2 linked regions of the Gimesia benthica genome follow. The protein of the gene in region 2 interacts with the protein of the main gene of each other region in a pairwise test. Links are inferred from orthologs where the notes say so. Each region holds a gene or a part of one and is shown on either strand. Other genes may lie near its edges. The genes, in order: ribD and accC.

What was found.
Region 1: the proteins of accC (region 2) and ribD interact in binary tests that used the Escherichia coli proteins (3 or more experiments, as listed by UniProt). The link is inferred for Gimesia benthica from one-to-one orthologs.

Annotation. Positions count from the first base shown.
Region 1 is NZ_CP043930.1:4,142,848-4,146,142, reverse strand. The notes cover bases 41-3,013. They hold ribD (bifunctional diaminohydroxyphosphoribosylaminopyrimidine deaminase/5-amino-6-(5-phosphoribosylamino)uracil reductase RibD), read right to left. Parts: upstream 2,123-3,013; coding sequence 959-2,122; downstream 41-958. Other genes in these bases: F1728_RS15940 (SEC-C domain-containing protein), read right to left, coding at 2,192-3,013; F1728_RS15950 (hypothetical protein), read left to right, coding at 473-967; thrC (threonine synthase), read left to right, coding at 41-350. Outside these bases: more of thrC, read left to right, coding at 1-40; more of F1728_RS15940, read right to left, coding at 3,014-3,295. UniProt on the Escherichia coli protein: Converts 2,5-diamino-6-(ribosylamino)-4(3h)-pyrimidinone 5'-phosphate into 5-amino-6-(ribosylamino)-2,4(1h,3h)-pyrimidinedione 5'-phosphate.
Region 2 is NZ_CP043930.1:3,289,714-3,292,928, forward strand. What follows is about bases 206-3,098. They hold accC (acetyl-CoA carboxylase biotin carboxylase subunit), read right to left. Parts: upstream 2,375-3,098; coding sequence 1,037-2,374; downstream 206-1,036. Other genes in these bases: F1728_RS12450 (6-phosphofructokinase), read right to left, coding at 206-819; accB (acetyl-CoA carboxylase biotin carboxyl carrier protein), read right to left, coding at 2,450-2,953. In the rest of the region: more of F1728_RS12450, read right to left, coding at 1-205. UniProt on the Escherichia coli protein: This protein is a component of the acetyl coenzyme A carboxylase complex; first, biotin carboxylase catalyzes the carboxylation of the carrier protein and then the transcarboxylase transfers the carboxyl group to form malonyl-CoA.

The sequences.
Region 1 (3,295 bases), 850 kb from region 2 along the record:
ATGTCTGTGACGGCATCGTGCGTGAAGTCAGTGATCAGGAGATACTGGATGCCAAAGCTCAAGTCGGCGCTGGTGGTCTCGGCTGCGAACCTGCCAGTGCAGCAAGCGTCGCTGGAGCCCGACTCCTTAGAGAAGAAGGCGTCATTGCCGCCGGCGATCGCGTCGTCTGCATTCTGACCGGGCATCAGCTGAAAGATCCCAACGCGACCGTAGCATACCATTCTGCGACTGATGAACATCTGGATGAAAAACTGATGAATCATGGCGTAAACAAAACGCCTTTTTCGAACGGACCTATTGTCGTCGAGAATGATTTAGATAAAATAATAAATGTGATTCGATCTTTCTAATCATTACCAACGCGCTGGAAGTTTCCTGTAATTGAAACGAAATCTTAATGCACATCAGTGTGTTTCAGCTTCATAAACAAAGCGATACTTTAACCGGTGAGAATTAAGATAAGGGAAAAGGAATGAGCACACCCTTTGAGGAATTGGAATACTTGGCTGACTTTCTACCCGAGGAAGGAGAGTCAGTGATTGTTTCACGGAATCATGGTGAACTGGTCTGTGAAAATTTCCAGAAAGAGCGTCCACTGGATGAGATGGCCAGTCCCGAATTCTACGGGCATCTGGTACACGCCAACGAACGGCTCAATGCCCTGGTCGCCCGTCCGGTCTGGATCGCGCTATTGACCTGGTTCTGGGCCTGCGTTCTCATCCATCGCCAAATGGAACTGAGCTGGGATGGCTGGTATCTGGATCTGGGGCTGGGCCTGGTGGCTATGGCAGTCTGCTATGCCGCGATCCGCTTCCGCCAGGATCGCTACTTCAAAGACGAAGTACGCCCCACCTTGAACCGCCAGATGTATGGCAGCAACCTGAGCAAATACGCCCTGGTCGGTGTGATCAGACAACGTCCGGAACTGCGTACCCTGCTGGATACGCTCTCACGTTCGCTAAACTGATTTTGGTTCCACAGAACCTTCACACTCTGAAGCCTGATACACCACCCGTCCGTGCAAGTAAAGATCGGACTCCAACTGCTGCACTTCCAGTTCGGTGATGTTTTCAAAAGAGGGAATCTGCTCAAGGCCGATTCCCGCCATGGGTGTGATCGCGGCCGCTCCACCAACAAGCTTCGGAGCGAGGAATACGTGCACCTCGTCAATCAGCCCTGCATCGAAACCAGAGCCCAGCAACCCACCGCCCCCTTCGATCAGCACGTTTGTCATCTCTCTACGCCCCAGCTCCCTCATAAATAATGTGAGGTCAGGGCGGGTTGAATCAGTGTCACCTGCTATCAGACACACTTCGACACCGGCCTGTTCCAGCCGTTGTATATTTTCCGCCGGCGCAGATGGATGAGCCACCACCAGCACGGGAGCCTCAGAAATGGTACGAACCAGCTTGGACTTACAGGACAGCGTCGCCTGAGAATCAACGACAATTCGCGTGAGTGTACTCTTTCCTGCAGGTCGCGCAGTGAGCAGGGGATCGTCCGACAGTGCCGTTTGATGCCCCACCATGATTGCATCCATACGCCCCCGCAGCTCATGCACGATTGCACGTGACCTGCTGTTGGAGATCCACTGCGAATGCCCTGTACGGCTGGCAATCTTTCCGTCGAGCGTCATGGCCCATTTGGCATGTATCCAGGGCAACCCCTGTGTTACTCGCTTCACAAAAGGCCTCACAAGTCTCTGTGCTTCTTCTTCTAAAAGTCCGACTTCGACTTCAATCCCGGCTGCTTTGAGATCAGCGATTCCACCACCGTCCACATGCGGTGCAGGATCACGCATCGCAATCACAACTTTTTTCACACCCGCCTGTATCAATGCCTGGGAACAGGGGCCGGTCTTCCCCTGATGGCAGCAGGGTTCCAGGGTCACATAAACAGTCGCCCCACGGGCCTTTTCTTCTGCCATTTGAAGCGCGTGGATCTCTGCATGGGGACCACCACACTTTTGATGATAGCCTTCTCCCAGAAGCTGTAGCCGATGATCTACGATCACCGAGCCCACAGCGGGGTTGGGTTCTACAAAACCTTGCCCCAGGCGGGCCAGCTCCAGGGCACGCTGCATGACAGCTTCAGGGCTGGAAAACTGACTGATCGGATCCACGGCCTAAATCACTTTACTTCAGGTGACAGCATTGAGTTGATCCTGCCCCGCAGAATCAACTCCGGATGATTACGATTGCCCCGGCAGCCAGAGCTTCGATCCCGAACCGGAATCCGCCTCGGGAGTCGCTTCACCAGGTGCCCAGATCCCTTCGCTGGAAACATTGCCCGCCAGATCACCGGTATCCAACAGTGACGATTCTTTCATCCAGGGAAGATCCAGATCAAAGGCCTGCGCGAATGCCTTCAGGTACTCTCTGATCTGAGGCATCTTTTTCCCATATTTGTCCCAGATCTCTTTCATGAAATCAGAGAGCCCTGGATCCGAAGTGTCTTCCAGCCGGAAAGACAACTCACGCATCTTCCACTGGAGTTCATTCTCAAACGCCTGACTCGCCTGCGCGTTTTCCTGACCTTTGTGAATCCAGGACAGCATCTCTGCACGCTGATTCTTCTTATGACAGATCTCTGTCAGCGTAGTGTAGACGCGATCCAGGTCGACTTCTTTTTTGCATTCATCCCTGCTGAGAACTTCGATCAACACGTCATACAGAAAACGGGGATGCCGAATTAATAAAGCCCGATTGAAGATATACATCAATTGCCGATCACTCAATTCCTTAACCGGAATCCGGTTCTGTGTCATTGAGGAACACGTATTGAACTGCGACGACTCGTCAATCTCCAGCGCAGGCAGCTCGGAAACTTCCAGCGCGGGAGACAGCTCTGCGAAGTCCAGGAAATGGCCCAGAGAAAGCGTCTGTGCGTCCAGAACGTACACGGCCGCGGTTAGCGATACTTTGAGACTCTCATCCTTCGCCGCTTCAACAGGCGTTTTCCCGTCCAGTCCTGCCAGGGGAGTTTCCGGCCACGTCTTGGAAAGCAGCACTTTCCACTGCTCCGCTTCCAGTTCCCGTCGTTTGAGAATGGGCATTTTCTGAGGGAAGCTCCAGCGGAAAAAGAGAGGCCACTGCTCAGTAGGCACAGGTGATAGCGGAGTCCCCGTATCTTCACATTCCGGCTCCAGTTCCTGCAGACCACACTCAGTTTTGCCGTCTTTCCCGAGAGCGTCTGCGAAAATCTCTTCCGCTTGTGTCAGTTGATCACCCTCGTAGGCATACAATCGAATGTTCGCCTTATGACCCAACTGGCGATCTGCATCAAAGACATCAAT
Region 2 (3,215 bases):
ACCGAGGGTCACGTGACGGGTTTCGAAACCGGTCCGGTCTTCGATCATCTTGGCAACGGTTTCACCAATGCCGCCCAGCTTGACGTGACCGAAGTCGTCGACTTCACCATCCTGGGTGACCACGCCTTCTTCTTCGTTGAACTGTGCACCTTCGCTGACGATGATGATGCCGTACATCTTGCCGTTAGCGCGACGCTTTTTCAGAACTTCGACCATGCGATCCATTTCGATGGGCACTTCGGGAACCAGCGTGTAATCGGCGGCGGTTGCCAATCCGGAGAACAGCGCGATCCAGCCTGCATGACGGCCCATGGTTTCGACAACCATGATCCGGCGGTGCGATTCGGCTGTGGTCCGCAGACGGTCAACGGCTTCCATCACGATGTTGATGGAAGTGTCAAAACCGAAGGTCACATCGGTGGAGCTCAGGTCGTTGTCGATTGTCTTGGGACAGCCGATCACGGGCAGCTTGTAATCGTTCCACAGTTTGTTCGCGACACCGAGGGTGTCATCACCACCGATGGCGATCAGGCAGTCGAGGCCCAGACGCTCGAAGGTTTCGCGTACTTTAGGAACATCTTCTGCTTCGTTCTTGTAGGGGTTCGTACGGGAAGAACCGAGGATGGTTCCCCCTTTGAAAATGATGTCGTCAGTGTTTTCCGAATTCAGTTCGATGTAGTTGCCTTCGATGGCTCCCCGCCAGCCTTCCAGCAGGCCGTAGACTTCGCCACCAGCATTGCAGATCACGCGGACGGCACCGCGGATTACCGGGTTCAAACCAGGACAGTCACCACCACCAGTTAAAATACCAACTCTCATTATTCTTCCTGTTATCTGTTCGTAAAAGTAAGGCCTCCGGTCAGTGACTGAGGCTCAAAAATGTACCATACCACAACTAGAGATGAGCGAACTTCGGTCTGATCTCCAGATTCGTTCTGACATCAGGGGACTCTCTCTGCGGAACCACGAACGCAGTTTCCACGAGCCTGTCACAATACAGAACCATCCGTGATCATCAACTTCAACCGGCCGGCGATTACCAGGTACGTTCAATGAACGTGGTATCGACTTTACCTTCAATAAAGGCCGAATGATTGAAGATCTTCTTCGCCAGAGGAATTGTCGTTTTAATCCCTTCAATGACGAACTCATCCAGACATCGACGCATACACGCCAGTGACTCCTCGCGTGTCGGCCGATGCACGATCAGCTTGCCAATCAGGGAGTCATAATAAGGGCCGACGGTATAGCCCTCATAGATATGCGAATCAAACCGCACTCCGGGACCTGAGGGAACGCGCAGTTTGGTGATCTTACCCGGCGAACCCCGGAAATCATTGTCGGGGTCTTCGGCATTGATACGCAGTTCAATTGCGGAGCCATTGCAGGGAACGTTCTTCTGCTTCAGTTCCAGTTTTTCGCCTGCCGCAACACGGATCTGCTGCTTGATCAGGTCGAGCCCCGTCACCTCTTCGCTCACGGGATGTTCCACCTGAATACGGGCATTGACTTCGATGAAGTAGAACTGGTTATCCGGCCCTACCAAGAACTCGACCGTACCGGCATTGGTATAACCGGCTTCTTCGATCAGGCGGCAGGCCGCTTTACAGATTTCTTCGCGAACCGACTGAGGCAGGTTCGGAGCCGGGCTCTCTTCCACCAGCTTCTGGTGACGACGCTGCAGACTGCAGTCCCGCTCCCAGAGGTGGAGTACGGTGCCATGATTGTCCGCGAGGATCTGGACTTCCACGTGCCGTGGATTCTCGATGTATTTCTCAATGTAAACGCCGGAATTTTTGAATGCGGCTTCCGCTTCGGCAGCGGCTGCTTTCAGACCGGCTTTCAGCGAAATGTCATTCCGGGCGACTCGCATCCCTTTACCACCACCGCCGGCGGTAGCCTTGATCAGTACGGGATAACCGATCTCCTGGGCCACCCGCAGGGCTTCGGCTTCGTCGGTAACCAGACCTTCGGTACCCGGCGAAACAGGTACGTTGGCATTTTTGGCAATTTCACGTGCCGAGACTTTATCGCCCAGCTGTGCCATTGCTTCGTGGGGAGGTCCGATGAATTCGATGTTACAGCTCCGACAGACTTCCGCAAAATGCGCGTTTTCTGCCAGGAACCCGTAGCCGGGGTGAATCGCCTGCACGTTACCGATTTCAGCAGCACTGATAATCCGGTTGATCATCAGGTAACTGTCGGTCGCTGCAGCAGGTCCGATACAGTAGGCTTCGTCAGCCAGTGAGAGGTAGTGAGCACCACGATCTGCTTCACTGAAGACCGCGACTGTCTCAATGCCCATTTCACGACAGGCACGAATCACTCGCAGTGCGATTTCTCCTCGGTTGGCAACCAGTATTCTCTGAAACATATGTTTTGACTTGGTAAAAGGATCCTACATCTGACATTCCGATCGCGACCGGCGACCATGGTACGACAACGGGTCTCAGCCCTGGCTGATTCTGAACAGGGGCTGGCCGAATTCGACCGCTTCACCATCTTTGACCAGAACCTCGCTGATGGTACCATTGAGCTCGGCGGGAATCTGATTGAAGACCTTCATCGCCTCGACAATGCAGACAATCGTATCAGCGCTGACTTTGGATCCTACACTGACGAACGGTGGATCATCGGGACTGGGTGAGGAATAAAAGGTCCCCACGGTCGGGCTCTTGATGGCAGGCCCCGAATCAGCAGCAGGAGTTGCTTCCTGAGGTGCCGGCGCCGGAGCGGCAGGAGCCGCTGCAACGGGTTGCGGAACCGCTTGAGGAACAGCATGCGTTGCGGGAACCATGGAAATGGTTTCCTGGGGACCGCGACGCAGCTTCCAGGTTTCTTCGCCCCGCTTCAGATTGACTTCCGTCAATCCGTGCTTTTCCATCATTTCAAACAGTGTCTGAAGTTTTTCCAAATCGAAAGGCTCGCCTTTCGGCACCTCGTTCTTTGCCATTGACCTACCTTATTTCATATTCTCAAGCTGCACGTGCTTTGCCTGCTGTAATGAGGGCATTCAACGCTCACTGCTGCCAGTGGTGCGTTCCGGTTTCTTGAAGAATCAAATTGATGCCGGGAAAGGATCGCATTCACTGATTGCGCGCACTATCTACCCTGTCTGACTTGTGTTGGGAGAGATTCTAAGCCAAAACCCCCGAGAATACCAAGCGCAACCGGGAAGTTTCTGCAATAAAATCAGGCAGAGCCCCAACATCCAT